Regions from separate parts of the Brevibacillus sp. BD137 genome, predicted to be linked through region 3. Evidence: a T-box and tRNA genes for the amino acid it is inferred to sense, from the RefSeq annotation. Region 3 holds a T-box; the other regions hold tRNA genes.

Region 1 (10,774 bases), on a different contig from region 3:
TGACAGGTTCTTTGACGGCAGTCATCTTGAATATCTTGCTTGTTCATACGAATAAAAAAGCATCTCAGACTACTCCGGCAAATGTAACTGTTTCGGAAGCGTCTTAACATCATCAGATAATGAACCGCCATTTTTTCCTGGTTAGACAGGAGGTGGCGGTTTTCTTTTATCGTGGCTGTGGTGGGGAGAAGAATATTTCCAGTCTAGGCTCCAGGCTCCGTCCTACTGGGGGCTGGGACTGCCCGCTACGAAGGGATTCACGGGGAAACGCAAAAGTGGTAGCCGCTTCGTAGCGCGAGCACGGTTGCGTTTCTTTTGCCCGCGAATCCCTTCTCCGCTCGGTAGGACTCCACAAGTCGCTACGTCTGGAAATATTCTTCTCTGTCGTAACTGCTCACATTTTTCAGCTTTCAAAGCATTAAAAATCGGATTACATGGAAAGCTCGTAGAGGAAACAGGAGAAAAAAGCGAAGATCTTAGGGACGCCGCCCAAGGCGCAATGAAAAAAAGAGAAACAAGCTCTTAGCGTCCACCTCTGAGATGCTTCCTGAATGGACCACTTTGGACGCGGGTTTCGCTTTTTTTCATGAAACCGGGCAGTCAATCCCCCAGCGGGTGGCCCTAGAATCTGAGCGTTTTCTCCTGTTTCCTCCCAGCACTACAGCAACAACTTGAGGTTCTTATGTATGTGGCTATGGTGGGGAGAAGAATATTTCCAGACTAGGCTCTAGGCTCCGTCCTGCTGGGGGCTGGGACTGTCCGCTCCGAAGGGATTCGCGGGGAAACGCAAAAGTGGTAGCCGCTGCGTCGCGTGGGCACGGTTGCGTTTCTGATGCCCGCGAATCCCTTCTCCGCTCGGTAGGACTCCACAAGTCGCTACGTCTGGAAATATTCTTCTCTGTCGTAACTGATCACATTCTTCCATCTTTTGAGGTATTAAAAAATCGGATCAATGGAAAGCTCGTAGAGGAAACAGGAGAAAAAAGCGAAGATCTTAGGGACACCGACCGAGGCGCAATGAAAAAAAGAGAAACAAGCTCTTAGCGTCCACCTCTGAGACACCCCCTGAATGGACCACTTTGGACGCGGGTTTCGCTTTTTTTCATGGAGCTGGGCAGTCAATCCCCCAGCGGGTGGCCCTAGAATCTGAGCGTTTTCTCCTGTTTCCTCCCAGCACTACAGCAACAACTTGAGGTTCTTATGTATGTGGCTGCGGTGGAGAGAAGATTATTTCCAGTCTAGGCTCCAGGCTCCGTCCTGCTGGGGGCTGAGACTGTCCACTCCGAAGGGATTCGCGGGGAAACGCAAAAGTGGTAGCCGCTACGTCGCATGGGCACGGTTGCGTTTCTTTTGCCCGCGAATCCCTTCTCCGCTTGGTCGGACTCCACAAGTCGCTACGTCTGGAAATATTCTTCTCTGTCGTAACTGACTACATTCTTCCATCTATTAAGGCTTTTAAAACCCGTTTAACATGGAAAGCTCGTAGAGGAAACAGGAGAAAAAAGCGAAGATCTTAGGGACGCCGACCGAGGCGCAATGAAAAAAAGAGAAACAAGCCCTTAGCGTCCACCTCTGAGATACCTCCTGAAAGGACCACTTTGGACGCGGGTTTCGCTTTTTTTCATGGAGCCGGGCAGTCAATCCCCCAGCGGGTGGCCCTAGAATCTGAGCGTTTTCTCCTGTTTCCTCCCCAGCACTACAGCTGGAATAACATGCTTTTTCAAATACGCAAAAAAGGCTTCCCCGCAATGACAAGCGTCCAACAGTGCTGGCCAAGTTTTACATACGATGACCATGTAAAACAAACTACCTCCAGAAAGGAAGAGGTGCCATGGCAACCTTTCAGGAAGCGCTCCTGGCCAAGAAGCATTTGGTCAAAAGGTGGAAGCGGATGCCGGGCGTAATTGGCATCGGGATTGGCTACGCAAACGGAAAAAACAAAAAAGGCGGCGCCTGTATTGTGATGTATACCGTCAATGCAAGTGCCGCCGTGAAGAAGAGCTGCCCGAGTTGCGTCCTTGTCAAAAGTCAGGTGGCGACAGCCCATGTATCCGTTCCTGTTCGAACCGTAACCTCTGGACCGTGCCATTGTCATCCTGCTGTACGTCCTTCTGCAACGAATTACCGCAGCAGAATCAGACCTGTGATCGCTGGATATAGCATCGGCTACCCAGGGGCGTCCGGAACGGCTGGGTTAATCGTTGCCCGAGGAGGCCAACGGTTTGTGTTGAGCAACAATCACGTCCTGAATCGTAACAATACGAGCGGCTATACCGAGACCATCCAGCCAGGTGGAGCTGACGGTGGTCGTTCGGGAAGAGATCGAATCGGACGCTTGTATCGGTATGTTCGACTTCGGAGAAATGCAGGTAATCGAATGGATGCAGCGCTTAGCATCCCTACTTCCAATCGACTCCTTGCCCCTCGTTATGCAACCGTGGGCAGAGTACCAGGCGTGATTCGCTCGTATGGTATCGGGCGCAGATTGAAAAAGGTGGGCCGTTCATCGGGGCTGACATGGGGAACGGTCGAATCGATCCACACCGATATTGATGTCAGTTACGGGAACTACGGAGGACTGGGGACCATTCGTTTTCAGAACCAGACGGTCATCAGAAGTACGGTTCCCATCTCCTTGCCGGGAGATTCCGGCTCTGTTTGGCTGACTGCGGGCAATTACGCGGCGGCTGTGAATTTTGCTGGTTCAGCCAATGGGAGGCTCTCCATTTCGTATCCGGTTGTCTGGGCATTGCAAGCGTTTGGCGTGGGGATAGCAAGAGCAACAGTGAGAACAGGCAGGTCAGTTGTCAAAGCAAAAAGGGTCAGGCGAACCGACACCCGTACTAGACCCCTATCTCCCGCAGAGTTAAACCGTGTCCAAACAAAAAAAGCTGCCTCCAAAAGGCAGCCGGGCAAGCGAAAGAAAAGTAGATAATAGCATTAGGATACTTCTTTGGCGAGCTGATCCAGTACGTTGAGAATGCGTTGTGAGATATCTTCTAGCGTATCAAACGTAGCTTCTGCTTCCTCTAGTTTTCCTTGCTTGACGAGGTGGTAAATCCGCCGAACCGTTTCGTGGAACTGGCGATGAGGCGCTTCTAATTGCTTGAAAGAAGGCAAGGTGCTCAAGGATGGATTGTTCAGGGCCTCGTCATACCAAATCCCCAAGCGGCATTGATGATGGTCCACGAGTTCTTTTTCATCAATGTGGTGATACCCCAGCATGAAGTTGTACAGCCACCATTTCCATAAGAGATGGTCGGTTTTGACGATTCGCAAGTAATGCTTGGTCTTAAATTGGCTCGTTTGTGTGATGCTCAGCTTGTGTAGGCTGTTAATGCCAGCCCCCACATTATAGACGTTTTTACCTACATTCGAGACGTGCGAAGAGACCTGCTCCATATTCGTCAGGACTTGCGATATGCGCATGGAAATGTCATCTGTGGCAGCAGACTGCTCTTGTGCCAATGCGGCGATGTGTCCGGTGGAATGCCCGACAGTCTCAATATTTTGCACAATATCTCCTAATATCCCAATGGCATCGCGTGTCTGAATCACTTTATCGTTAAAATGGTCGCTCATGAGAGTGGCCGTTTCTTTTACCTGGACAGCTTCATTCTGAACATTGTTGATTGTGGCAGTAATGCTTTGAACGGATTGCTTGGTCTGCTCGGCGAGCTTTCGTACTTCATCTGCCACGATAGCAAAGCCTCGCCCGTGTTCGTTGGCACGCGCTGCCTCAATCGACGCATTCAATGCAAGAAGATTGGTTTGATCGGCAATATTGCGGATGACTTGGACGACCTGAGAAACTTCTGCAATGGATGTCATTAATTGCGAAGTTTTTGCTTGCATCTCTTGGAATTCATCTGCCATGGAAAGAAAGCTGGTTAATGAATCTTGGATAATATCCTTGCCCATTGTCGCTTGCTCGATTGTCGTGGAAGCACTCTCTGCGACAGAGACGGCTGATTGAGCCACTTTTTGCACAGATTCGCTTAGCTGCTCAGCAGCAGACCCCACATTGCCAGCTTCCTCAGTCGTATCCTCAAGCGTGTCCAGCACATGCTTGAATTTATCGATCTGAATCACTAATTCCAGAACTTCGCCCAGGCGATCAATGACTTTGTAATCATTGTCCTCCTGATACGATTGGAGGACGATTTGCGAATCAAGCGTGATGATCTTCATGAGCGCCAACAGGACAGAAGATAATTCCTGGGGACGTTTCGAATAGGTATTGACGATAGCGGGAATCAAATATTCATAAACCCGCAAGTAAGAGCCTGTATACCATTCTGGCGCAAGTCCAATTTTGCTATGGACCTCTCCGATTTTCTTACGCCCGGCTACATAGGCATCGTCTAGCTTGGCGTGTGGAAGCGATTGCAAATAGTGACGAAAGGATACGGCCAATCGATCAACCGTCGTATGCGTTTCGATGATCTGCATAAGATGGGAGTATTGATGAAGCATGTGGTAATGACGCTCTGTAATGGCCTCTAGGTGTTCTGTTAGGAGTGGTTCAATTTGTTTCAGCCGATCAAGGTCTGTTTGATTCATTTGCAAAAAATGAATTTTCCCCGTTAGCTGATCGGACATTTGGACATCGCTTTTTTGAATTGAGGCGGTAACGGTTTGGGCGCCACGCTTACCAAACATAAAATCCCTCCATAATGTTTACGAAAAGCGGGCCTATTCATAAGGGAATAGGCCATAAGTGTTTTATCGATTATAGCATTCACGTATGGAGTTGAATCTTTGGAACTATTGTGATTTTGTGAAAAGTATATTAAGAAATGGGCAATGTCATCGATTATTCAAAAAAGGTCATGTGATGCTTTTCGTCCCGGTAGTAAGCGAGACGATCCTGGAGAGTGCCCGTATGTAATTCGAACTTATGCCCATCAGGGTCGGTAAAATAAATGGAGCGCTTATCCCGCTCCGAACGGTCCCGTCCATGCAAAATGGTCACGCCATGCTTTTCCAAGTGAGCATACCACTCATCAAATGACTCTTCTGTAATAGTGAAGGCCATGTGTGTATAGGAGTGAGCAATTTCATTGCGTGGGATGTCGGGTTCCTCATTCAGCGCCAACCAGTAGCCATTTAAGTCAAAGTAAGCCAGCTTGCGACCTCGTACTAGTGGTTTGGCGTGCAGGACATCCCGGTAAAAACAAAAAGATTTCTCCAGATCTGAGACAGAGAAAAGCAAATGATTCAATCCTCGAAGTTGCGGCAATATGTCCCCCACCTTTTTAGCAATCATCTCAATTGCTATTGTATGGGGAAAACAGGCAAACCACCAGTCCAATCCGGGTCTGCCTGCCATTTGGTTAGGATTGGCTTTGTTGAGCTTGCGCTTGGGTTTGCAGCGTGGATTGGACTTGGGACACCATTGTTTGCGCTTGGGCAATTTCCTGAGACGCTTGCTTCAAGGCTTCTTCGGCGAGCTGTGGATTGGCAGCAGATTGCTCGATTGCTTGCGTAATCATATTTTTTGCCAGCGTGGTGGCTACCTCTGCTTTTTTAAGCGAGTCCGTGTTAATTTGGCTAGGCATTGTTATACCTCCTGCGGTTTTAGGTGATCAGAACACCGTATTAATTTGCCCTGCACGCAACGGTTTATGTATATAGGTACGCGTCCAACCATTTTCTTCCCGTGATGCATAATCTGACAGGGGGAGGGACTTCAGATGAAAAAGCAATGGGTGCAGGTCATTCGATTGGCAGAGCAAGCATTCTTTACGATTATCTTTTCAGCGCATAAGCGTGTGGGGGATCGCGGAATCATTTTGCCAAAACGGTTCAATTCCAAGGTGAAAATTCGCCGTTTCCTGCAAAAGTTCATGACCCCTTGTCTGGCAAATCGAGTGATCGGCAATCTTGATTTGCGGCGAATAAACGGACGACTCGCAATCCCGGTAGGGGATACGATAGGGGCTCCACCAATTGTAAAATCACAGGTCCTGTCTTCGGGCAGCAGGTGTGCGACGCTTGTGGTATGGTTTGCCTTCGATCCAAGCGATCGATTTTTCCGTGTGTACCAGTTGAAAAAGCTTTCGAATGGGCGCTGGATTGTTGTAGGGCGTCATCCGCTGGACTATCCGTTTAATCTACCGCAGGATTTCTTGAAACGACAAATACCTTGTGGAAAAGCCTGTGCACCATGGAAAGGGAAATGAAATACTAGGAAAAAATGACTATATTCCAAAAAAATCCGGTATTGCTATTGGTTCAATTTGCCTGTATAGTATGTAAGTGTTGCGATACTTATCGGAAATTGTCGAATGAGAGAAGGTCCGATATGGTTGGCAATCGGGAAGTAGCTCAGCTTGGTAGAGTACTTGGCTTGGGACCAAGGGGTCGCAGGTTCGAATCCTGTCTTCCCGACCATGTTTTCTTTTGAATAGGCCGGTATGGCGGAATTGGCAGACGCGCGCGACTCAAAATCGTGAGGGAAACCGTGGGGGTTCAAGTCCCTCTACCGGCACCAGCAATCTATACATATGGTTTTCGTTATAAGGTGGGGAACAGTGAGTAGGCCTGTTTCTCACTTTTTTTATTATACAGACGCCAGATAGGCAGCATGCTTGATCTATGTACCTGCTGTCTTTTCCTTTTGTACCTGCTACAATAGCGTAGTATAGAAGGAAATGGAGGCGAGAACGTTGAGACTTGCAGGAAAACAAGTGGTTTGCTTCGTCGAAAGTGAATTTGAGGATCTCGAGCTCTGGTATCCGGTGATGAGACTGCGAGAGGAAGGCGCTACCGTCCATTTCGTCGGTCCGAAGGCGAATCACGTCTATATAGGGAAGTACGGTGTACCGTGTGAGGCTGACAAAGCGATGGGAGAGGTCAATCCTGCCGACTATGCAGGCGTACTCGTTCCAGGAGGATGGGCACCTGACAAGCTGCGCCGCTATCCGGAAGTGCTGTCGTTTGTGGTAGCGATGCACGAGGCGAAAAAACCGATTGGGCATATTTGCCATGCGGGTTGGGTGCTTGCCTCGGCAAAAATTTTGCGCGGGGTAACGACGACATCCACGCCAGGCATTAAAGATGATATGGAGAATGCAGGAGCTATTTGGGTAGATGAAGAGGTCGTGGTAGACGGTCACATTGTAGGTTCCCGTAGACCGCCTGACCTCCCTGCGTACGCCAAAGCGTTTGCTGATTTGCTGGCAATACAATGACAATGTGCTTTCCCCACAAAATTCCCACCGAAATATGCCACCCGTTTTACAACTCGCCAAAAAAGAATGAGAGAAACACCAAGCCGAAACATGTTACATTTCGGCTTGGTGTTTTATGAACCGGAGTTATTCCGTTTCTTCCACGGCGGATCGCCTAACTCATGAATTTTGTTATTGATTTTAAAAAAAAGATAGGGAATCAAAAACGCCATGATCGTCCCTGCAAAGGTCAAATAAGGAGGAACTACGCCTAAAAATTTGAGCATGGGATCACCTGTTGTTTTGCCGTTCGGTACGGTTGATCGCACCGATATTGCGTAAATAGACTTTTGCTTGAACCTTTATTTCGCTTTTTTCATACAGATGCTGCCCTGATTCCCAATCCTGCCGAATCTTTTTCCATAGCGAAAAATAATGCTGCTTCAAATAGTTGCCAAGCTTGATGACATCCACTTTCATCTGCTTATGGACCTTCTGGATGGTATCATTACTCATTCGCTCGATTTCTTCGGAGAACACTTGTTCAAGCTTTTTCATCGCAGTGTTATTCAGTGAATCCATTGTGGCGTAAGACTCAGCCAATGTGCCTTCACATTCGATCGTTATTGTAAATTTCATGTGTTGCCGATCACGTAAATCTACTTCAATGCTATGCTTGATCCCTTGGATGTTCATCGAGACAAGACCGTTTTTTACCTTGCCTTTTACCATACCTCCCTTAACTTTTCCCGTGAGAAAATTCAGCCCCTCCGTCTCTTCTTCCCCCAGAAAACCAATCAATTGATTGTCACGGGTAAAAACAGAGGCGCCTGCTAATTTTACCTCCTGCTCTTCTGCTCTGATACGCGGAACCACAAAACTGTACGAACTGAGAAGCTCCTCGTGGACATCGCCCAATCGAGCCTCTGGAAGCATGCGGGAATTTTTATTAACGTTTTCTCCAATCGAGTTGACGTAAATAGCGGGCAGCTTCTCTGTTTTCGGTTTGACTTCCAGTATTTCTTTAGCGGGGCCATTTGAGATAAATACCTTGCTGCTTCGTCTGGAATCTGGATCACGCAGATAGAAATCGAGTGCTCTGGCAAAACCGTTTTTCGTACGGGCAACGTCTTCGGAGACGATCAGGATATTCATATGCTGATAAAACGGAGTTCTGCTGGTCCGGGTAGCCAATTCACGTGAAATCTCGAAAAGAGAATCCCCCTCGGATATGAGGTTGAGGTAAGCCTCATTGGCTGTGTTTTGACCACCGCCTTTTCCTTGACCGCCGGAGATCAATCCACCGGGGACGACGAATTGATGAGTGACGAGAAAGCGCTCTTTTACTTGAGGTTTGTCTGGTGCCTCTTGTTTGGCTTGCTGCTCGGCTTCTTTTGTACGAGGTTTATCAACTGCTACGCCTACCACAAATCCTCGTTCCTCAATTTGAACCTGATCCCAGCATCCAGCCAGCAAAGTCGATAGAAGCAGGAAGATGCAGAAAGCAGTGAGCTGTCTATTCATGACCCTTTACACCTCGTATGACAGCGATGAGGAGCAGCAAAATCGGACATAAATAGACGAGGATCATTCCGAAATAAGTGATGCTGTCTGCAAACGCGAAGAAATCAACCAGGTTTTGTGGGAGCATCGCGACAAAATAAATCATGGGAGAAAGAATGAGCACCCAAAACGTTTTGCGCACCTTGTTGAACATGGACGACAAGTTGAGCACGGTTATATCGAGCCACATCGCACATGTGTTGAAGATCGTCATGATCCAGATGGTGAAGAAAACGGACTCCACCCGTTCAAAAAAGCCGCCGGGGATTTCGACCTCTTTTGCCAACTCGATGGTTGGATAGGTCAAGTTCGTCGCAACCTCCGCAGAGAATACGCCGATGGCGAACATGTAGATGGTCATGTAGAGCAGAATGGGGATCGAGAGACCTAACGTCACGGCCTTTGCCCCTTCCTGAGGCTTTTTCATCAGCATAGTGTAAAAAAGGATAATCTCGAAGCCAGAATAAGACAGTCCGACTACTCTGGAGCCTTCCAAGAGAGAGCGCCAGTCTGATGAAAAGAAGGGACGAACATTTTCGATGTCAAACAACTGGGTGGTAAACAGCAGGACGACGAACATGACGACAAGAACTACAGGCAAAAACAGCAGGTTGAGCCGCAGCATGGCAATACGTGATCCAATCACGGAATATTGAACGATTAAGAGAAAAGAGAGCGTGATCATTTCCACCGGGGTATTGTAGAACAGGTACTGCTTAGCGATGTTTCCGATTGCCCTGATTTCAAACGAGACAAATAGCATCGTGTAAATACAGACGAGAAAGGTCAAGATGTAAGCGATCGGTTTGCTTGCGATCATCGAGCTGTATTCAAAGAAGCTTTGTCTCGGAAAGCGAGCCGCTAGCTTGGCAAGAAGCCAGCCTACCAGGCACGCACAAAGACCGCTAATCACGACGGAAATCCATCCATCGAATGCTCCGGTTGCCTTGGCTAAGGAGCGGGGAAAGGTCAGGATGCCGACGCCGATTGTGACTGAGGCAATGTTAATCCCCATATGATTTTTGCTGATCATTTTCTCCGCCAAGGTTTCTGCACTCACTTACGACCCTCCTGTACTCATTCTGTTTTCATCTTTCGTGTGAAGGGCATCTGGTCGGGTTTTCAAGAAGGTAACCGGTGCGCGCAAAATCATATCCTTCCAATCCCTTGGCATATGTGGAGCAAGAGGCGCCAAATAAGGGTACCCGATGCTGGTCAGATTGGATAAATGAATCATGATGGCAATAAAGCTAAGCACCACACCATAAATACCAAAAATAGCCGCCATAAACATCGCGAAAAAACGAATCATTCGAAAGGCGATGGCAAGGTGATAAGAAGGGATGGCAAAAGAAGCGATGGCAGTGAGGGCGACGACGATGACCATGACAGGACTGACGATGCCCGCAGAAACCGCTGCGTCACCGATGACAAGACCGCCGACGATCCCGATAGTCTGGCCAATCGGCTTCGGCAAGCGTAATCCGGCTTCCTGCAGCAGCTCCATCGTCGTCACCATCATGATCGCTTCTACGAATGCCGGAAACGGAACCCCATCACGTGTGGCCGCGATCGAGAAGGCGAGATCAGACGGAATCAAGCCAGGGTGGAAGGTGACGAGAGCGATATAGAAAGCGGGCGAATAGACGGCCAGAAATGCTGCCAAATACCGCAACAGCCTAGCCAATGAACCGACAATCCAACGTTCGTAGTAATCCTCTGGTGAATGCAGGAGCAATCCAATCGTCACAGGCAAAATGAGCACCATCGGAGTCCCGTCCACCAATATCGCAATGCGACCTTGAAACAACGCTCCACTCACTTTATCGGGACGCTCCGTGTTATGAATCTGCGGAAAAGGTGATAAAAAATCATCTTCAATCCATTGCTCGATAAAACCGGACTCTTCTATCTCGTCCACATCGATCGTAGAGATTCGCCGTCTCACTTCATTCAGCAGTTCTGGATCAACGATGTTTTCAATGTAGGCGATGATCACATCTGTTCGGCTGCGTCTGCCTATGATCGACCCTTCA
Region 2 (10,774 bases), on a different contig from region 3:
CAAATCAAATGCCAGTGAGGAATACAGAGCAAACGCTTCTTCAGGACAAGAGAGATAGCGGTCTTTCGCCCACGAAATATAGTTGACCAACCCTCGATGAGTAACCATGACTCCCTTCGGATTTCCAGTAGAGCCTGATGTATAAATGACATAGGCCAAATCATCTGGCTGATTGACCGATTCCAGGATTGCCCCATCATTTCGATACAGGGACGAATCACCGAGCTCCAGAATTGCTTTGGACCACGAAATATCCTCTGATTGCGAAGTGTGACGAAGCAACAGGTCCGCTCCAGAATCGGACAGCAGATATTCAATACGCTGTGAAGGGAGCTGAGGATCAATCGGAAGGTATGCCCCGCCAGCTTTTAGAACAGCCAACAGTCCGATGATCATCTCTGGCGAATGATCTGCTATCAACGCCACAATTACGCCAGGACCAACTCCTCGGTTTCGCAACGACTGAGCGAGTCGATTCACTTGATCCTGCAGTTCCTGGAATGTCAGCGTGCGCCCCTCTGACTCCAATGCAATTCCTTGTGGCGAGCGCATTACCTGCTCTTCAAACAACTGCACAACCGTCTTCTCGCTGGGATAGGAAGCTGCAGTATCGTTCCATGTATGGAGCTGTAGTGCCAGCTCTTCGTCAGCAAGGAAGTTCAGATTGGATAGCGGTCCTTCTGGATTCGAGATCATCTGATTGAGTAGCCGCACGAGATGATCCGCTATTCGGTCAATATCTTCTTCCGTGTACTCGGCGATCTTATAATCCAATTCCAGCGTCAATTGTTCATCTGTAGCCCACTCCCTGATAATGACTTGGAGCGAATACAACTGGTGACCGTTGTAAAACTCCTCATTCGTCACGGGGTACCCGCCTAGGGTGAAGGGCAGCTGCGTGCTGTAATAATTCACACAAATCTGAAACAGGCTGTCATAGCCATGTTTCTTCAATTCCAACTCTTGAGCCAGCAAATCGTACGGATATTTCTGATGAAAAAAACAGGAAGTCAATTCCCTGTTGACATATTTAACATAATCGAAGGCATCCATTTCCATCGGAACTGCCAGACGAAAAGGCATGGTGCTGGTAAACATCCCGAATATTTTGCGCTCCACTTTGCCTGAACGGTTTAACAGCGGCGTACCGATCACGATTTCTTCTTGCCTCGTACAACGCTGAAGGTAAAGACTGACGAGAGCTACAAACACGGAATTTAGCGAGCATTTCATCTGTTCCGCAAACTGGCGTATTCTTGTCGAATCTTCCTGGTTAAATGCATAGACTTTGCGCTTGCCTTTGGTAGTATCTGTTGCCTTTTGTAATGTCGTGATTACGGGCAAGCTCTGAAACTTGTCCCGCCAGTAGCGCTTGTCCTTTTCAAATCTCTCAGACTGAGCATAGGCATGCTCCCTGTCGACAAAAGCTTGATAAGCGTGTTCATCTCCTACATGAACGGTACCGCCTGCCAACAACGTGTCATAATAGTGAGCAATTTGTTCCGTCATGATTGAGATGGACCAGCCATCAGCAATCAAATGGTGCAGCTTTACAAAATACCCTGCTTCCTCGTCGCTCAGTTGGATCAGACAAAAGTAGAACAGAGGCTCTTGTCCGATTGAAAACGGCTTTGTAAACAAAGCTTGCAGGACTTGTCTGCACCGATCAGGGGCATTCGGTTCCTGTCTGAAATCAAACATCTGCAATGGCTGCGGTTCGTACTCTCCAACAAACTGAAGGACTGTTTCTTCCTCCTGATAGTTGAGTCGCAAGGTATCGTTCTTTTGAATGAACAGGTGAATGGCCGCTTCCAGTACATCCAGCTTCACCTTTCCTTGAACTCGCACCATCCCCCCTAACGTATGGATAGGAAGCTGTGGATGTAATTTTTCCGTATACCAGATACGCTTTTGTGGATGACTTAAAGGATAACCGACCTTCCATTGCTTCTTATCCTGGCGCAAAGAATATCCCCCTTTCTGAATTGTGTAGATGTAATCACAACTCAGACATGGTAAAAAATCAAATCGGTTACAAATACTTCCAATTTCAACTATATAGATGACTCTTCTATAGTGTCAAATGAATTTTCCATAAATTATTATTTCTGAAAATTGAGCTAATTCTATCTCTCTTTCCCCTTCTCTAGTGCTGCATAGATATAGAAAAAAATTTGTGCACTCTATTGATTTTGACTTTCTTTTCACGTAGGATAAAATGTAATATATTGACAAAATAATAAATCCCCGGAAGGATGAATGTGATTAGATGTCTGTGACACTTCGTGAAGTAACTTTGGAAAACTGGGAAGAGTGTATTGAACTGGAACCTACTCCCGAACAGAGCGAGTTTGTTGCCCCAAACCTTTACTCCATTGCTGAATCAAAGTTTCAAACTACATTTGTTCCTTTGGCCATATACCATGATGACACGATGGTTGGCTTTGTCATGTATGGGCTTGACCCTGACGATGGAAATTACTGGATTTACAGACTCTTAATTGATGCGAAGTACCAACGACTAGGCTATGGACGTACTGCCATTTCACAAGTCATTGAGATCCTGAAAGCAAAGGAAGATTGTCAAAAAATTGTCATTGGCTATGCCCCAGCCAATGTCGCAGCCGAAAACCTTTACGCTTCGCTCGGATTTCAAAAGAATGGCATGGTTTTGTTCGGCGAGACGATTGCAGAATTGAACTTTTAAGCGAGTTTTCATTACCCAAAAATGAAACAGCGGCGACCTAAGACATGAAAACCAAGTCTTAGACTCGCCGCTGTTTGAATTGTTTCCCGTATAGTAAAAAAGCACACCATCCATGTGTCTGTAAACATCATGGTTAGTGTGCATTCGTTTTTGATATGGTGCCGGTGAAGGGACTTGAACCCCCACGGTTTCCCTCACGATTTTGAGTCGCGCGCGTCTGCCATTCCGCCACACCGGCAAATGAACTATGAATAAGTTAACACATCATCGATAGAAAATCAATGGTGGGGAGAGACGGATTCGAACCGCCGAACCCGGAGGGAGCAGATTTACAGTCTGCCGTGTTTAGCCACTTCACTATCTCCCCACAATATGTGCTGTCTATCTTCTGCTATTCTCTTCAACCAGAAGCGACATTTATTAATTTATCATGAACTTTGTTTGACGTCAACATATTATTTTGATTAACTCTCTTTTTTCGCCAAGATCTCCTGTGCCCACTCGTGAAAGACGCGCAGTGCCTCATCTACTTCTTGAAAGATCGCTTCTCCCTCACAGGAGTATTCCGGGAAGTCAAGTATACGGTTTTTGCGAATCTTCACTTGCCCTTCTTCACATTTTATCTCCAAGAAGTAGGGAACAGCTTCATCTATTCCATAACTGTTTTCTAAAAATTCGTAGGTACGTACCCACTCCAAAATTCGAACTTCCGATGCTTTTAAGCGAAGCACCTGCTCCAAGGACATAATCGTTTCATTCCCGTAGTAATACATGTTATTCAGCCCTTCTGCATGAAAATGGACGGAGCCGTGACTCCGCCCTGTTATGGATGCAATAGATTAAATCGAGGAAAGTAGCTCTCTCAGCTCTTTGACAATCACTTGCTGGTAGCCAGTGCCTTCTCCATACTGCTCGAGCATTTCGGCACGCGCTACTTTAATCTTGTCTTCATAATCCGTGGCGTTTCGGTCCGGGTTTTGTTGTTTGAAAGCCGTCATGACAGCTTGGACATGCTTCGGTCGTGGTCCCCATTTTGCCAGAACATGTCCACCCGTGTCTGCGAAAATAACAACAGGGATCGCCCGACCGCCCATCGTAAGAAACTCATCCATGAGATCGAGGTGTTCTTCCATTACCATAATTTCCACTGGCATGTCTGTTTCTTTCAAGGCATGCAAGACGACTGGCAAGTTGCGAACGACGTCGCCACACCATTCCGCAGCCAAAATCAAGCATCTGAGGTCATCACGATGCTGGAGAGAAGCAAAAAACGCACGGTCTTGTTCATCCTCCCATGAAAATGCATCCGACCAGTTTTGGTATGTATCCTGATTTTTCGTCATGCTTTCCACAAACGCTTGTGGCTTGAGCCCCGTACGGAATTTATGTGCTACATTTGCCCCCATCTTTTCTCCCCCTTTTGTATCGCTGGCCTATTCTTGGTTTTTATTCGCTGCTTCGTTTGCTTCCTTTTCTTGATTAGCCAGCTCCATCATTTTTTGCAACAAAATATGCTGCGGCATGTGCATGAGGCGTTCCAAGGGTACCTGAAGTGCTTCCGCCAGCTTGACAGCCGTCTCCGGTGATATTTGTAATGGACGCATTTTTGCTCCTTTCCCTTGCTTTCATCAGTCCCTTCAGTATAATACACGGTTGTTAAAGCTGCCAGCATGCAAGCTATAAGTAGGTATTTTCATAACTAATATTCCCTTAATTTCTTAGGTAGTTGACTAAATATAAGTTCAACTAGTTCTCCAAGTGGTGCCCACTCCTCATCAGGTTCACACCACCACCGAATTTCAATTTTATTGAATCCTCTATTTACTTTTAGTATGAAAGAATGTCCATCTAGTCCCATACTATATCTTTGAGGAATAATACTAATCTTTGACTCACAAAGTATCTCCTCTATTTTTTCTGCTATACTTTGCTCAATTGGGACTTCTAACACTTCATATGGCTCCATGAATGAAAACGTAGCATACCTAATCGAATATTTTAATTTATCTTCTGATTCCTTTGTATGTCCAAGATGTAAATATATTTCATTAAAACTTGATGGTGAAAATAACAGTTCAAGCATTATAGAAAAATTTGGCTTAGACAACGCTTTGTATTGCTCAGACAAAATCATAGAATTTTGCATCCTTTATATTACTCTCCCTCTCTGGCTTCTCTAGCCTTCTTCAAATCGCATTACCCACTCCTTTTTATAGTTGCTCTTTTTCATTGCTTATTTCAATACTAGCTACCTTGTCTCCTTTTAATAGCACTCTTAACGATGGATAAAAATTATAATAGAATGCAACGTCTATATTTTGCTTTTCGTAGTGCCACAATGGAAAAGGCGTAGAGTTTAATATTCCTTTACTTGTTGTCTCCCCAAGTAGTTTTCGTACGGCTTCTGCTGAATCCCCAATATGAATAACCCCAAATGAAATATTCTCTTTAGTTAGTTCTCCTGAGCCGATTTCGCTATCGTCTTTTACAATCTTCATTTTTTTAAGGAGGTCTTCTTCAATTGTAACACTCCCATTTGAAACAGGCTGCACTTCAACATTTGAGCTGGTAGCAGCCGAAAATCCACCAAGTATTAAAAGTACTACTATACTCAAAAGTGCTTTTACTTTTGTCACATTCCCCCACTCCTAACTCCTCATAAAAACTGAAAAAAGAGCCACCCATAGGCAGCTCCAATTTTGAGACAGGCTGTAGAGCCCTTCTCACTTCGAAGGGACTCTCTCTCGTGAACAGAAGATTTCGCTCATAGAAAAGACAAGCTATTGCTTTTGCTTAGTGAGGATGCATGGTACACCAAAGCCGATCGCGCCGGGCTGGGACATCTGTTCCAGATATGCCAACCCTCGTGCACATTGCTGTTTGCATACTTGACATGTTTGGGACGTTACGATTCTTAGCTGTACTTGATTGGGGTGCTGTCGTGTATTCTTCTTCTTTACCTTTTTGCCCTTGGCCATCCGTTTTCCTCCCTTTGCCCTAGATCACTCCAGTCTATGAAGGAGAACACCACCGCTCTTTAGGCAAGCATACAAAATCAAGATCTTCGCCTGCAAAATGGGCCTTTTCATACGTGTCACAAATAGAAAAAGCCGCGGGAGAGTTCTCCCCCAGCGACTTATGTGCCTTCCTTATGGCTTTGGACTTAACAACTGGCGCAGTTCCAGCTCCAGTGTAGGAGCATCAACCATGCCGATGATCTTTTTTCGTACGATCCCATCCGCGTCAATCAAGTAAGTCGTTGGGAATGCCATCACCTTGTAACGGTTCGACACAGTTCCAGCGACGTCCATCGGTATCGGAAATGTCAGCTTATAGTTGGTGACGAAGGCCATGGCTGCTTCCGGACTGTCATTGCTCGTGACGTTCACACCATACAGATCAACCTGTCCGCCGTATTTTTCATAGACTTTTTGTAAATCAGGCGCTTCCAGCTTGCATGGTCCACACCAGGAAGCCCAAAAATTCAAGACCAATGGTTTCGCCCTTTTGCCTTCTACCTTGTACGTCTGCTGATCCAATCCTGTCAGTGTAAAATGAGGAGCCGCAAAGCCAACTTCCGGTTTTTGAACCTCTGCTACGATTGCGGCTGTTTCTTGAGGCTTTTCCCAAACAGCAAGTCCGACCCCCAATAATACGATCACCGCGAGCAACAGCTTTTTCATTTTGTCACCTCTGCCCTACTGAGTTAGAATCCCGTAAAGCCTCCGTACATTTGAATGAGAACGCGTGTAATATCCGTCAGTTTATCTGTATACAGAAGAATACCGAACAAAATCATAATGGCTCCTCCGATTTTCATAAACAGATCGGAATACTTCACAATCGCTTTCACCTTACTGATGAAGAATGTCATGACAAAAAACGGAATGGCGAAACCAAGTGTATACGCCAATGTGTAAGCCAAGGCGCTTGAAGGATTGGATACACCCATGACGATAATGCCAGAAAGAATGGGTCCCACACAAGGTGTCCAACCAGCTGCATACGTCATTCCCACCAGTATGGACCCAGTATACCCCAATGGCCTCGATTTTAAATCGATTTTAAAAGAACGCATCATCCAATCCATTTTAAACACGCCAAGCATAACAAAGCCAATAACAGCAAGCAAAATACCGCCCAATTGACGAATCAAGTCCTGCTGGTCGGTGAACAAGCTTCCGATCCAAGATGTAGACAGCCCAAGCGCAACGAAAATGATCGAAAACCCGACAATGAAGAAAAAGGTATGCAAGAAGGCTTCTTTGCGAAAAACCGCTCTTCCTTTCTTTACTTCATCAATCGTTACTCCAGTTATGTAAGACAAAAAGGACGGATAAAGCGGCAGGCAGCAAGGAGAAATAAACGAGAGAAAACCTGCTGCAAAAGCCACAAACACAGTAATATCGCCAGTCATATGTACCTCCGCTGGGTATTTTATCCACTATCTTCTCATTGTATCGAATCTTTGCCCCCTTCAAAAGTAGCAATGACACTTTGTCTTAAATCCGTGACAATTTCCTTTTCATAATTAGATATATAAAGATAGCTCATGATTCGCTCTGTATCCATAATATGGCCGAGTACTTCCATTGTACACAAAAAAGAGACGGATGTACTCCGTCCCTTTCTTGCTACTCTTTTTCTTACTGAATCGTAACTTTGCCGCCATCTTGGAGCAATGTTTGCCCTTTTACCACGATCTTATCGCCGGCAGACAAGCCTGTCAAAATTTCGATCTGATCACTGGAGGATTTGCCCGTAGTGACCTCGACTTGTTTGGCAATGTCACCTTCCAGCTTGAATACATACTGTTTGCCATCGCGATCAAAAACGGCACCGCGCGTTACAACGATCGATTTTGCTCCGCTTTCCCCAACCGATGGGAAGGTCACATTTACAACCATATCGGACTTCAACTCATTGGATGGGTTTGGAATCGTAATCTCCACTGGGTAAGCCTTGAGCTGCGAATCCATGACTGGACTCATCGCCGTTACTTTGGCATCAATCGTTTTTCCTGTAGATTGTACGTTTACTTTTACGGTTGTTCCTACTTTTACTTTTGTGATATCAGCTTCTGACAGATTTGCTTTTACCAGAAGTGGATTCGTGTTAACGACAACCACAACCGGCTGCTGACCTGCCATTTGGCCAACTGCACCGCTTACGCTGGAAATATATCCGTTGATCGGAGACGTCACAGTTGCATTCGCCAATTGCTCACGAGCATTCTGCAGACTTACTTGTGCTTGCTGCACAGATGCTTCAGAAACTTGCACGCTCGTTTTTTGCCCAGCTGATTGTAAAGCCTGCTGTGCGTTATCATAAGAAGTCTGTGCTGTTGTCAGTTGGGAGTTTGCCTGTTCCATCTGCTGTGCGGAAATTGCTCCTTGTGAAAAGAGCTGTTGCATCCGCTGCTGGTTTACTTTTGCATCCTGAAGGGCAGTTTCTACCTGCTTCAAGCTATTTTTTGCTTGCACCAAGCCTTGATCTGAACTGCTGCCTGCTTGGTTTAAGCTGGCTTTTGATACATTGTAGGCTGCTTCTGCTTGCTTGACACCGTTCACCAGATCTTTTTCATCGAGCTTGAACAATACTTGACCTTTTGTCACGTATTGTCCCAGTTTCACTGGCAGGGAAGAAATTTTCCCGCCCATTTTCGGGGAAACTTGCACTTCCTCACTCGGCGCCAGCTTTGCCGTGAGACCAGAATCTGATACTACTGAGCCTGTAGCGACGGTTTCAATCTGTACAGGGGTTGCGGCGGCTTCCACCGTTTCCGTAGGCGGCGTTTCCGCTTGCGGGCTGGAGCACCCTGCCACTAGAGTGATGGCCAGCAATGCCAAAATGACGGGTTTTTTACTTCGTTTCATGTATGTCCCTCCTCTTCCCACAAACGTCTTACGATTCCAAAGCGGGATTGATTTTCTTTTGTTTCTTAGCAAGTTTCTTTTCTAGTTTCAACTGGCGCTTCAAGCGTCTCTTTTTCCCTGCATCATCAAACCAAGAAGCAACCACAGGAACCAGAACCAGTGTAATCAAGGTAGAGAATCCAAGACCGAAAATAACCGTCACGGCCATTGGTGCATTCGTCTCAGATCCGGCGCCGCCAGAGAACGCAAGTGGTCCAATCGCCAGAATCGTGGTGAGTGTCGTCATCAAAATCGGACGAAGACGAATCGGCCCAGCGTGCAGGATCGCATCAAACAGCTCCATACCTTTTGCACGCAGTTGGTTCACGTAGTCGATCAATACAATCGCGTTGTTCACGACCAGACCGATCAACAAAATGTATCCGATCAAAACCCCAACGCTGATCGTCGTGCCTGTCACCAATAGTCCAAGCAGAACGCCTGTAACGGTTGGTGGCACGGAGAACATGATGATAAATGGGGTGTATAGCGATTCAAACTGCGCAGCCATTACCATATAGAGCAACACGACTGACAGGACAATCGCGAGAGCAAGGCTACTGAATGATTCCATCATTTCTTCACTTTGCCCGCCAAAATCGACTGTGTAGCCATCCGGTAAGTTCAGCTTCGAAATTTTCTCTTGCACTTCCCGTGTGACAGAGCTCAGGTCACGCCCTGCCAAATCACTTGTTACTTGAACTTCACGGCTGGAGTTGGCACGGTTAATCGATACGGGCACATCTATCTTATTGATAGTTGCAACTGAGGTCAATGCGATCTGTGCCCCACCTGGAGCGGAAATTCGCAAATTGTTCAAGAAGTTGATATCTTCCTGATACGATTTCGGCAGCTTGAGGTTGACATCAATCTCATCATCACCCGTGCGATAGTGCGTTACCGTTTGACCTTGGAAGGAAGTTCGAACACTGGAGAGAATTTGTCCTGTCGTCAATCCGTACAAGCTCGCCTTCTCAGCATTGATTTTCACTTCCAGCTCTTGTCTTGATTCTTCCAAGCTGGTTGTTACGTTACTCGTACCAGGTACCTTCTCAATCTCGCCTTTAATAATACCACTGATGTCTTTCAGTACGGCCAAGTCATCCCCGCTCACCTTCAATTGAATGGGGGAACCTGTAGACATACCGGCTGGTGCACTTACCTTAATTTCTGGTCCGGCAATATGCTTCAGCTTTTCCTGGAGATCCATCACAATTTCATTGGAGGAACGTTTGCGCTGGTCGAGATCTACCAGCATCAGGGTGATCGTTCCCTGATTGGATGACAATGTGCTCGCTATCGGTGATGCATTGCTACCAACCGAAGTCGCTACAATTTTCTTCTCCGGAACCGTGTTGACAATTTCTTCTACTTGTCTGGTTACTTTCTCGGTTTCAGCCAGAACCGTACCATTCGGCATTTTGATGGAGATATTTACCTGACCTTGGTCCATGGCTGGGATAAACTCTGCCCCGATCATCGGAGTTAATGCGAGAGAGCCCACCATCAGAACAACCGAAGAAATCATGACTGTTTTACGATGGCCCAATGACCATCTTAACAATCCTTGGTAGCCTTTTTCTACTTTGCTAAATCCAATGTTGAACCAAGTAACCGGATTAATTCCACGATAGTTCTCATGATGCGTATGCGACGGAATTTTTTTCAAAATTCTAGAACTCAGCATCGGCACCAGCAAAATGGAGAAGACAAGCGCCGCAATATGTGAGTAAACAACCGTCAATGCAAGTGGTCCAAACAACTCAGAAGCAATACCTTCCGTGAGGGCAATCGGCAAGAATACGCAAATTTGCGCCAAAGCCGAAGCCATTACTGCCGTACCTACTTCTTTGGAACCATCCAAGGCCGCTTCCATCATACCTTTTCCCTGTTCCCGATGACGGAAAACATTCTCGAGCATAACAACCGCAAAGTCAATCAATGATCCTAATCCCAATGTCAAACCGGAAAGGGAAATCAGGTTGATCGTCTGTCCTGACATGTACATCAGCAAGAACGTAGCGACGATCGATACAGGAAGAACGATGACCGCAATAACCATGGATCGCAAGCTGCCCAAGAAGAAGAACAGCAAGATCATACCGATACCGCCACCCAACAGGGCATGTTCAGCGGTCGTGTAAACGGAATC
Region 3 (10,774 bases):
ATCCATTAAGTATACCTTCTGATCACCAATTTCGACAACGATGGAATCCCCTTGTCCGACATCAAGGAAGGTAATTCGAACTTCTTCGACTCCTGAAAACGGCTGTCTGGCCGCTACAATGAACGAAAGAAATATAACGAAAGTAAGCATTATATCACGCTTTCGATGATAGCCCAACCTCCATGAAATGGGCAGAGCACCCAAAAAACAGGTATACAAAGCAAGCCACCACCACGAAGGATGCGGCCAATAGGTAAAGGGCAGCCTCATTTTTTCAATAGCAAACAGCGGAAGATGAATCCATTTCAGCATTGCCGTCGATAACCAAACAGGAATCACCGCCAAAAACGGGTGGACGAAATCGAGGACAACGGCAATATACCCGAATGGTAGCGCTATGGCCGAGAGAATCGGTGTCACTACCAAATTGACCAGCCAAGACACAGGTGAAAACAAATGAAAATGGTAGATGAGAAACGGAAAAGAAACAAGCTGGGCTGACAATGTAACCGCCAGCAGTGTACGAATCCAGACAGGTACCCGAACAAATACATGCAAGCTGTATGGCACAAAAATGATCAGACCAAGTGTTACCGCAAAAGAAAGCTGAAAACCGACATGCCACAGCTGATACGGATTCATCAGCAGCATTAGGATGAGTGCCCCAGCCCAGACGTCTTTGCCATCCAACTTCTTTCCAACTACCTGGCAGAGAAGCCCCACACTTCCCATCAGTCCAGATCGGATCGCCGACGCGCTGGCTCCCACCAGAAGCACATACCCGATCAAGAACAAAATCGTTACAACAAATGCTAGTCTGCGTCTGATTCCAATCCGCTCCAAACACCACATAAACATAGAGCTGACCAATGTCACATGCAAACCGGAAATCGCGAGGATATGACTTAAGCCCAAATTCGAATACATTGCCGCAAGCTCGGGGTTCACCTCTTGTCCAAGACCAAGCAGGAGCGACTTCATATAACCCGCTGTTTCTGTATCTGTAAATAATGATTCAATTCGCCTTGCACCCGAGTCCTGCCATTCTTGAAAGCTCGCCCAAACAGAAAAAGCAGGTGTCATCTCAACCGCTTGATAGCTTGTTTCCCCTGTGACATGGACACCTTGCCAATACAAATAGCTGGCGTAGTCGAAGGCATGAGGATTGCGCGCAGGAGCTGGTAAGGATAGTCGGATCGGAGCCGCGATAACACTCCCACGTCTCCACTGCTCTATTTGTTTTGCTTCCTGGAAAGAGGCAAGTTTAACACGAAGCGCGATTTTTTCGAGAGACCAATGCTCATTATGATCACGCTCGTTTTCACCCCAGGATGTTATCGTGACAAAAAATCGTGCTGCATCGCCGTCCCGTCTCACAGGAGAATCAATGACACCTTCTATCCAGATGGTCTGCTCCCTTTCTGCTAATGGTTTCACTTCAGAGCTGTGGAGATTCTCGTACCCATAAAAAAAGAGACCTGCTAGAATAGAAATCAGTGAGTAGCACGCAACGCATTTGCGGTATGGTAACGGGATACATGCAACGACTCCCCATAATAAGCCTGTAGCCAACAGCAGCCAAGCAGGATGCAAATAGGCGGACAGAATAAGGCCGATCATCATCGCTAGGCTTGCTATCCATACTGACACTGTAATCCCCCCGTCCTGTTCTTTTATGAACCGTTTTGTCGAACGATTCACGGTCTCCTAAGGGAGTATATCTAACCGAATGGGGACAAAAATAGAAAAGAAGAAAGGCTAATTCCCTTGTAGAATCAGCGTTTTCGAGGTCAATCACTGGCATTCATAAGAGATTGCGTTGATTGTCGATACATGATAGAGTTAGCAGGAGCAATCCAGTGAGAGGAAGAGTCATTTCTTATGTGCGGAATCGTATCACTCTATAACAAGCGGCAAAAGCCTGTTCAACAAGAAGCGATTAGTGCAATGACGGGTGTCATCCTGCACCGTGGTCCAGATGACGATGGTTTTCACCTTGAAGACAACATCGCCCTGGGCTTTCGTCGTTTAAGCATCATTGACGTGGAAGGCGGACATCAACCGCTGTTTAACGAAACACGTGACATCTGGATTATTGGTAACGGCGAAATCTACAATTACAAAGAGTTACAGCAATGGTTAAAGGACATCGGTCACGTTTTCCATACCGATTCTGATATTGAGACCATCCTCCACCTTTATGAAGAGGTAGGAACAGATGCACCTAAGCATTTACGCGGGATGTTTGGCTTTACGATCTACGACTCCCGTAAAAAACGTCTGTTTGGGGCACGCGACCATTTTGGAATCAAGCCTCTCTACTATGTCGAGACGAATGATTCGATCGGGGTTGCCAGTGAGATCAAAAGCTTGCTGGAGCTGCCAGGCTTCAAGCGTGAAGTGAATCCAACCGCTTTTTATCACTATTTGACGTTCCAATATGTACCTGATCCTGAAACGATGTTTGCTGGCATTTACCGTATACCACCTGCACACTCGTTCGTGGTTGAAAACGACCGGATCAAGCTGGAAAGGTACTGGGATGTAGAATTCAAGCCTGATGAAAGCAAGCCGTTCTCTTATTTTGTTGAGGGTACACGCAGTGTCATGCTTGAATCTGTCGACAAACACCGGATTAGCGAAGTTTCTCGTGGAGCCTTCTTGTCTAGTGGAGTTGACTCTAGCAGTATCGTTGGGATGTTGCGTACATTCGAGCCAGTCAAATCTTTTTCTGTCGGGTCGGATATCCCTGGTTATAGCGAGCTCGATTATGCGAAGCGAACCGCAGCATACTTGGGATCGGAGCATTTCGAGCGCGTGATAAACGCCAAGCAGTACATGGACGAATTGCCAAGACTGATCTGGCATCAGGACGAACCGGTAGCAGACCCATCTGCCATCTTGCTCTATTTCGTAGCACAGATGGCGAGTGAACACGTAACCGTTGTATTGTCCGGTGAAGGTGCAGATGAATTTTTTGGCGGATACAATATTTACAGAGAGCCTCATTCTCTCAAAATGTTTTCCGGAATGCCTGGCTGGATGCGCCAATCCATCGGATACATGGCAGAACGCCTCCCTGATCAGGTAAAAGGGAAAAACTTCCTCATTCGCGGGTCGAAAACGGTTGAGCAGCGCTTCTTCGGAAACGCGCTGATTTTCAGCGAAGAGATGAAAAAGCGCGTCGTCATGGAGGATATTACCCGTTCGGAATCGTATGTATCTCCTTTCACCATTACAGAAGAGATTTACAAACGCGCTTCCGAATATGATGATGTGACCAAGATGCAATACTTGGACATTCACACTTGGCTCAGAGGCAACATTTTGATGAAGGCCGACAAGATGACGATGGCCAATTCTTTGGAGTTGCGAGTGCCTTTCATTGATCTGAAGGTATTTGAATTCGCCGCTACCATTCCAACCAAGTACAAAATTGCCAACGGCACGACCAAGCACGTGCTTCGTGAAGCGATGAAAGACTTCTTACCACCTGAGATCCAATCGAGAAAGAAGCTGGGCTTCCCTGTTCCGACTCGTCATTGGCTCAAAAACGAATTTTACAAATGGGCAAAAGAGATCATTTTTGAATCCAAGGTGGATAATTTGATCAATAAGGCCTATGTGCTCTACATGCTCGATGAACACCGTGAAGGCAATGCGGATTACAGCCGCAAAATCTGGACGATCCTGGTCTTCATGCTGTGGCATCAAATCTTCATTGAGCAAAAGCACAATTTTGAGCCTTATGTCAGCCCGAATGTAGACCTTCGCCGCAAGAAAAATTCTTCGTTGCAGCATATCGGCTAACGGCGAAAACAGAGTAAATAGATTTGCAGACCCTCTCTTACTTTTCGTAGCATCGTTCATAGAGAACAAGTTCTCTCTATGAACGTATCGCTACGTGAAGGACGGGAGGTTTTTTTGTTATGGTGTTGGAATGGTGGGAGCGTTATCGCCGTATCCTCTTGCTGACTGCGGCTGTTCTGTTTGTCGGTAGTAGCTATTGGCTTTATCAACACGACCAATCGCATAAGACTGCCGAACTACCGTTGCATACTCCAGCTTATGCAGCATCAGATGTTGAAGCAAAAGAACGAACAGATGATTCAGTTGCTGCTCAACCTGACAAGCCGGTAAAAGCAACGCCGGAAAAAGATAAGAATAAGGAACCACTCCCCTCTCCTCTCTATGTCGATGTGAAAGGGCAAGTGAAAAACCCCGGTTTATACCAATTTGAACCAGGTACGCGTGTCGCAACAGCCATCGAAAAAGCAGGAGGAGCACTTCCTGATGCTGACCTGGTACAGATCAATTTGGCAGCACCGCTTGCAGATGGAGCTGCTCTTGTCATCCCGGCTAAAGGAGCAACCGCGCCAGTCTCCGCATCCATTGGCCTTGTACAATCTGCTGCAAGCGTATCCACCACTGGTGCCTCTTCAGTCATAAACCTCAACACGGCAACTGCCGATGAGCTCATGAGCCTTCCCGGAATTGGAGAAGCTCGTGCAAAGGCAATCGTGGATTACCGGTCAAAACAAGGGCCATTTCGTTCAGCGGATGACCTGAAACAGATTGAGGGAATTGGCGAGAAGATGTTTGCACGGATAAAGGATCGGCTGGTGGTACAATGAGATCCGGTCATGATCATAGGTGCTCCTACATAGAATGGGAGAAGAATATCGGAGGGAGGTATGCCCATGAATAGAATTGGGTTCATTGGTACGGGCAGCATGGGCAGTATCTTGATTGAATCATTGCTGTCAGCCAAGGCGCTGACACCTGGTCATGTCATTATCAGCAACAGAACCCCTGCGAAGGCGCAGCAACTGGCAGAAAAACATCCTGGGCTCATTGTCGCGCACAGCAATGCCGATTTGGTCAAAGAAGCTACAACGATCGTGCTGTGCGTCAAGCCACTGGAATATAGCGTGATGCTTGAACAAATCGCTCCTGCCTTAACGCCAGACCACCTGTTGATTACGATCACCAGTCCGATCAAACTAGCGGATTTGGAGTCTCAAGTTCCTTGTGCCGTTGCCCGAGTCGTTCCTTCTATAACAAATGCCGTGATGAGTGGTGTTAGCTTATGTGAATTCGGATCACGAATCCAAGAGGAACAGCGTCAATTCATACGAAGTCTGTTTGCGCACATTAGCTCCCCTGTTGAGATTTCAGAGCCTTTTTTACGAATTACTTCTGACATTGTCAGTTGTGGGCCAGCGTTTATCAGCTATATTTTGCAGCAAATGATTCAAGAAGCTGTTGAAGAAACAGGTATTTCCGCAGAAGCTGCTACCTACATGACTACGCAAATGCTAATTGGGATCGCAGATCTTTTACGGGAAGAAGCGTTCACCCTCCCTACTCTCCAAAAAAGGGTCTGCGTGCCCGGAGGAATTACTGGGGAAGGACTGATTCCTTTGCAAGACGGTATTCCTGGTCTTTTCGCCCAAGTATTTCGCCGCACACAAGCGAAGTTTGCCGAGGATCAGGAACTGGTTGCACGAAATTTGAACAATCAGCCGCATTAGCGTATGACGACGTAAGCGTGGATTGACGAAAAAAGGAGTGGATACCTGTCACTCTCAGGTTCCACTCCTCTTCTTATTTCTTGTCGTCCTTTTCTTAACGAACGACGATATTCACCAGTTTGCCCGGAACAGCGATGACTTTGACGATCGTTTTTCCTTCGATCAGTTCGTTAATCATCTCGTTGTTTTTCGCCATCTCTTCCATCTGTTCTTTCGTCGAATCAGAAGCGATAAGCAGCTTTTCTTTGTTTTTACCGTTAATTTGCAGGACGATTTCTACCTCGTCTTCAACCAGCTTCGCCTCGTCGTACGTTGGCCATGCTGCGTATGCCACGCTCTCGCTGTGACCGAGTTTTTCCCACAGCTCTTCACCCAAGTGCGGAGCGATTGGAGACAGCATTTTTACAAAGTCCTCCATGAATTTCTTCGGCAAAACTTCTGCTTTGTACGCTTCGTTTACGAATACCATCAACTGAGAGATACCTGTATTGAAACGCAGGCCCTCGTAGTCTTCTGTTACTTTTTTAACAGTTTGGTGGTACACGCGCTCCATGCCAGCTACGTTGGAGGTTTCCACGATTTTTTCGTTCAGCTCACCGTTGTCACCCACAAACAGACGATATACGCGATCTAGGAAGCGGCGTGCGCCATCCAAGCCTTTTGTCGACCAAGCGATCGATGCATCCAGTGGCCCCATGAACATTTCGTACATGCGCAGTGTATCGGCACCATGGCTGTCGATGATATCGTCTGGGTTTACAACGTTGCCTTTGGACTTACTCATTTTCTCGTTGTTTTCACCCAGGATCATCCCTTGGTTAAACAGCTTTTGGAACGGTTCCTTGGTTGGTACGACACCGATATCGTACAGGAACTTGTGCCAGAAACGAGAGTAGAGCAAGTGCAGTACCGCATGCTCTGCACCACCAATGTAAATGTCGATTGGCAGCCATTCTTTCAGTTTGTCTGGATCAGCCAATGCCTTGTCATTGTGTGGATCGATGAAGCGCAGGAAGTACCAGCAGCTACCCGCCCATTGCGGCATCGTGTTTGTCTCACGGCGTGCTTTCATGCCTGTTTCCGGATCGACAGTGTTGACCCACTCCGCGATGTTTGCCAATGGCGATTCACCTGTACCGGATGGTTTGATTTCTTTTGTTTTTGGCAACATGATTGGCAGTTCGGATTCTGGAACGACTTTCATCGTGCCATCTTCCAGGTGGAGAATCGGAATTGGTTCACCCCAGTAACGTTGACGGCTGAACAGCCAGTCGCGCAGACGGTACGTTACCTTGCGATTTCCTTTGCCTTCTGCTTCCAGCCACTCAATCATTTTGCTGATCGCCTGTTCTTTGTTCAAACCATCGAGCATGCCGGAGTTAATGTGCTCTCCGTCGCCTGCATACGCTTCTTTGGTGATATCGCCACCAGCGATGACTTGCTTGATTGGCAGATCGAATGTTTTCGCAAACTCATAGTCGCGTTCATCGTGCGCCGGAACCGCCATGATGGAGCCTGTTCCGTAGCTGATCAGCACGTAATCTGCAATCCAGATTGGCAGACGCTCGCCGTTAACCGGGTTGATCGCATACGCTCCGGTAAATACTCCTGTCTTTTCTTTTGCCAGATCAGTACGCTCCAGATCGCTCTTGCGCTTTGCTTGATCCAGGTACGCTTCTACTGCTTCTTTTTGAGCCGGTACGGTAATTTGTTCAACCAGCTTGTGCTCAGGAGCCAGTACCGCATAGGTTGCCCCGTAAAGAGTGTCTGGACGAGTCGTAAAGACGGTAAAGGATTCATCATGACCTTCGATACCAAAGGCTACTTCTGCCCCTTCAGAACGGCCGATCCAGTTGCGTTGCATTTCCTTGATGCTCTCTGGCCAATCCAGTTCATCCAGGTCAGCGAGCAGTCTTTCCGCATACGCAGTAATTTTCAAGACCCATTGCTTCATTGGGCGGCGTTCTACTGGGTGTCCGCCACGCTCACTTTTTCCATCAATCACTTCTTCGTTCGCCAAAACCGTTCCCAAAGCAGGGCACCAGTTTACAGCTACCTCGTCAATATAAGCCAAGCCGTGCTCATACAGCTTCGTAAAAATCCATTGTGTCCACTTGTAGTAATGCGGATCAGTTGTGTTAATTTCACGATCCCAGTCGTAGGAAAATCCGAGCGACTTAATTTGGCGACGGAAGGTGTTGATATTGTGCTCGGTGAATTCCGCCGGATCGTTTCCTGTATCGAGAGCGTATTGCTCCGCTGGCAAGCCAAACGCATCCCAGCCCATTGGGTGGAGAACGTTATATCCTTGCATCCGCTTCATGCGGGACAAAATATCAGTAGCCGTATAGCCTTCCGGATGTCCTACGTGCAGGCCAGCTCCAGATGGATACGGGAACATGTCGAGTGCGTAAAACTTTTTCTTGCCTTCATCCTCGGAGGTTTTGAAGGTCTTGTTCTGCTCCCAATATTGCTGCCACTTCTTTTCGACATTGCGATGACTGAATACCATGGTAAAGCACTCCCATCTTAAAATAGGTAAAAATAAAGAAAACCTCACATCCCAGATCGCTCTTGCGAAAGGGACGAGAGGTTGTTTACATTCCCGCGGTACCACCCAGATTGGCAAATGACAAGCATTCACCCACTTGTTTCATCCGTATCGGGGATAAGCCGCTCACCCTTACGCAGTCATGACTTGGATGACCTTGGGGGCAAGTGCTGGGAGGTGAGTTCAGATAGATCCGGGTTGACTTGCACCATCCGTCAACTCTCTGTGAATGCTCGAATCCGATTCCTACTATTCCTCTTAAACGCGTCGAAATCTGTAGTTATAACGCCATTATAGTCAATCCGAACCAATCATGTCAAACTTTTCGGCTTGCGGGCTGAGAAAAATAGGCGCTCACTCGCTTCTTGTGGTGGCAAATCCGAGTAATCAGCGGTGATGATGATATCTGTGAAGCCAGCATCTGTCAGCCAGCGCATCAGTTGGACAGGCTGGTAAGCCCTTTGCCAATGCTCCTCTTCCATCCGCTCATACAATCCGTTTGGCTGACGAATGAAAAACGTTAACTGATGCTCTACCTCTAGTCGCAGTGGGTCGCAAAAACATTGCCAAATGTACGAAACTTCATCTTCTACATGTGTGAACGTCTCGTCCCCGAAAATGTGCAGCATCTTGTACGGGCTGTGCACATCAAACAGAAAGCTCCCACCAGGCGCGAGATGGGCGAAAACGCGCTTGAACGTTTCCTGCACATCCGCTTCCTCTGTAAGATAGCTCAATGAATCACACAAGGAGATGACTGCATCCACTTCCGGCAAGGACAGCTCCCGCATATCCTGCTCCACCCACGCTACTTCTACCTGCTCCTGCCTCATTTTGTCATAGGCGATTGCAAGCATTTCTGTTGAGAGATCCACTCCCGTAACTCGGTATCCCCGCTTGGCGAGTGGGATCGCAATCGTGCCAGTCCCACAGCCAAGATCAATGACCCGCACAGGCTTCTCTCCCTTTTTCCAATGACGCTCAACCCAATCGAGCCACTGGTCATAAGGAGTATCCGCCATCAGCCTGTCATATACAGCGGCCATATGTGCGTATGCCATCTGTCCTTACCCTTCCGTGCTGAAGGAAACTTCCTCTGCGTCCTTCCACAGGCGCTCCAGGTTGTAAAACTCGCGATCTTCGCGATGGAAAACGTGAATGACGATATCACCCAGATCAACCAGTACCCAGCGACCTTCATCCGCTCCCTCGATACCGCGGACGTCAAAGCCGTTTTTGTGGGCTTGGTCACGAATTTCGCGAACAATTGCCTGTACTTGACGCTCGTTGTTTCCGTGGCAAATCATGAAATAGTCTGCGATCACAGACAGCTTTCTAATATCGAGCACCTTCAAGTTCTCTGCTTTTTTGTCCTCTGCTGCCTTCACAACCAACTGGGCCAAATCTTCTACTGTTTTAACCATCAAAACCCTCCTTCTCTCCCTTTGCGGGAAACCAAATCGTTATAGGCCGTCAATGTCAACGGGAAAACTGTCTTTTGCTTTTCTATCAAAAATTGAATGGTGCCTCCCAAGGCAAGTGCCAGAGCGGCATCCAAATCATGCATGGCTTTGGCGCGAATAAAATCGACACCGGGGTAAACCCGGTTTGGTTCTATATAGTCTGCCACACAGACGACTTTTTCTAACAGGGACATGCCAGCCCGCCCCGTCGTATGGTAGCGAACAGCTTGTAAAATATCTGCATCCGTTACACCTAGGTCAGTCTGGATCACAATCGCTGCCGCAAAAGCGTGCCACAGCTCTTTTTCCCCTTCCAAAAGCTCTGTAGGCATATCGTGGCGAACGAGAATCTCAAACATTTTTTCCACAGGCCAGCACTTGCAGTAATCGTGCAACAGACCAGCAAGCTCGGCTTTGTCAGGATCAGCCCCGAATCTCTCTGCCAGCTCGCGAGCCGACGCAGCCACCCCTAGCGTGTGATTGTAGCGCTTTTCATGCATCTGTTGCCGTACGCGAACGAGAAGCTCTTCCCGATTATCCAAAAGTCTCATAGATTCGGTTCTCCTTTATATAGCGCTCCACGGCATCAGGCACAAGATAACGGATGCTTTTCCTGGCAGCTGCCTTCTTGCGAATCATCGTGGAGGATATGTCCCAAACAGGCATCTCCACAAATGTGACGTCCTCGCTCGATTTTAGGTCCAGTTCGGTTCCTGGTCTCGCTAGACCTATAAAGCGTACCATATGAATCAGCTCTTGGTACTGGTACCATTTGGGCAAGATTTTTACCATATCTCCCCCCATGATAAAGGAAAAACGGCAATCCGGGAACTGCCTAATGAGCTGAGTCATCGTATCATAGGTGTACGATGGCCCTTTTCTTTCGAACTCCACATCTGTAACACGAAACACCTCGTGATCAGACACGGCCAGCTGAACCATTTGCAAGCGGTGATGCGCCAGCGTCAGACTCTCTCTTTCTTTGTGTGGTGGAACGTGTGTAGGCATAAACCAGATTTCATCCAGGCCCGCTTGCTCTCTGGCTTGTTCGGCCGCCAGCAAGTGCCCACAATGAATCGGGTCAAACGTTCCTCCCATGATCCCTACTTGCTTGATTGGCTGTCTCATTGCATGCAGGTCACTTACGGAAGCTTGATCGTCTTGTTCTCCCGAGACTCTTTATACAAGACAACTGTATGGCCAATCAACTGCACAAGCTCTGCTCC

The links. A T-box is a leader RNA that pairs with one kind of tRNA and senses whether it is charged. The one in region 3 lies ahead of leuS (leucine--tRNA ligase), so its partner is inferred to be a tRNA-Leu.
Region 1: it has a tRNA-Leu gene. The T-box ahead of leuS (leucine--tRNA ligase) is inferred to sense a tRNA for this amino acid. The anticodon was not compared.
Region 2: it has a tRNA-Leu gene. The T-box ahead of leuS (leucine--tRNA ligase) is inferred to sense a tRNA for this amino acid. The anticodon was not compared.

What each region holds. Positions count from the first base shown of each region.
Region 1 is NZ_JAOTNO010000008.1:76,689-87,462, reverse strand. Features, by position in the region: gene ODZ53_RS18215 (nucleobase:cation symporter-2 family protein) at 1-107, shown strand, start outside; gene ODZ53_RS18210 (chymotrypsin family serine protease) at 1,832-2,935, shown strand; gene ODZ53_RS18205 (protoglobin domain-containing protein) at 2,941-4,662, opposite strand; gene fosB (metallothiol transferase FosB) at 4,817-5,269, opposite strand; gene ODZ53_RS18195 (hypothetical protein) at 5,337-5,561, opposite strand; gene ODZ53_RS18190 (hypothetical protein) at 5,697-6,185, shown strand; tRNA gene ODZ53_RS18185 (tRNA-Pro) at 6,320-6,396, shown strand; tRNA gene ODZ53_RS18180 (tRNA-Leu) at 6,414-6,496, shown strand; gene ODZ53_RS18175 (type 1 glutamine amidotransferase domain-containing protein) at 6,672-7,196, shown strand; gene ODZ53_RS18170 (hypothetical protein) at 7,310-7,462, opposite strand; gene ODZ53_RS18165 (Ger(x)C family spore germination protein) at 7,467-8,699, opposite strand; gene ODZ53_RS18160 (GerAB/ArcD/ProY family transporter) at 8,692-9,798, opposite strand; gene ODZ53_RS18155 (spore germination protein) at 9,799-10,774, opposite strand, start outside.
Region 2 is NZ_JAOTNO010000002.1:565,505-576,278, forward strand. Features, by position in the region: gene edeP (edeine non-ribosomal peptide synthetase EdeP) at 1-1,965, opposite strand, end outside; gene edeQ (edeine self-resistance N-acetyltransferase EdeQ) at 2,270-2,707, shown strand; tRNA gene ODZ53_RS05920 (tRNA-Leu) at 2,864-2,945, opposite strand; tRNA gene ODZ53_RS05925 (tRNA-Tyr) at 2,990-3,074, opposite strand; gene ODZ53_RS05930 (hypothetical protein) at 3,172-3,480, opposite strand; gene ODZ53_RS05935 (thioredoxin family protein) at 3,547-4,113, opposite strand; gene ODZ53_RS05940 (YycC family protein) at 4,141-4,311, opposite strand; gene ODZ53_RS05945 (hypothetical protein) at 4,407-4,841, opposite strand; gene ODZ53_RS05950 (hypothetical protein) at 4,918-5,343, opposite strand; gene ODZ53_RS05955 (hypothetical protein) at 5,488-5,685, opposite strand; gene ODZ53_RS05960 (TlpA family protein disulfide reductase) at 5,857-6,390, opposite strand; gene ODZ53_RS05965 (cytochrome c biogenesis CcdA family protein) at 6,414-7,124, opposite strand; gene ODZ53_RS05970 (efflux RND transporter periplasmic adaptor subunit) at 7,354-8,583, opposite strand; gene ODZ53_RS05975 (efflux RND transporter permease subunit) at 8,612-10,774, opposite strand, start outside.
Region 3 is NZ_JAOTNO010000015.1:39,672-50,445, reverse strand. Features, by position in the region: gene ODZ53_RS24755 (DNA internalization-related competence protein ComEC/Rec2) at 1-1,677, opposite strand, end outside; gene asnB (asparagine synthase (glutamine-hydrolyzing)) at 1,882-3,810, shown strand; gene ODZ53_RS24745 (helix-hairpin-helix domain-containing protein) at 3,930-4,634, shown strand; gene comER (late competence protein ComER) at 4,701-5,534, shown strand; gene leuS (leucine--tRNA ligase) at 5,629-8,046, opposite strand; T-box leader at 8,113-8,357, opposite strand; gene ODZ53_RS24730 (class I SAM-dependent DNA methyltransferase) at 8,397-9,146, opposite strand; gene rsfS (ribosome silencing factor) at 9,153-9,509, opposite strand; gene yqeK (bis(5'-nucleosyl)-tetraphosphatase (symmetrical) YqeK) at 9,509-10,099, opposite strand; gene ODZ53_RS24715 (nicotinate-nucleotide adenylyltransferase) at 10,083-10,676, opposite strand; gene yhbY (ribosome assembly RNA-binding protein YhbY) at 10,691-10,774, opposite strand, start outside.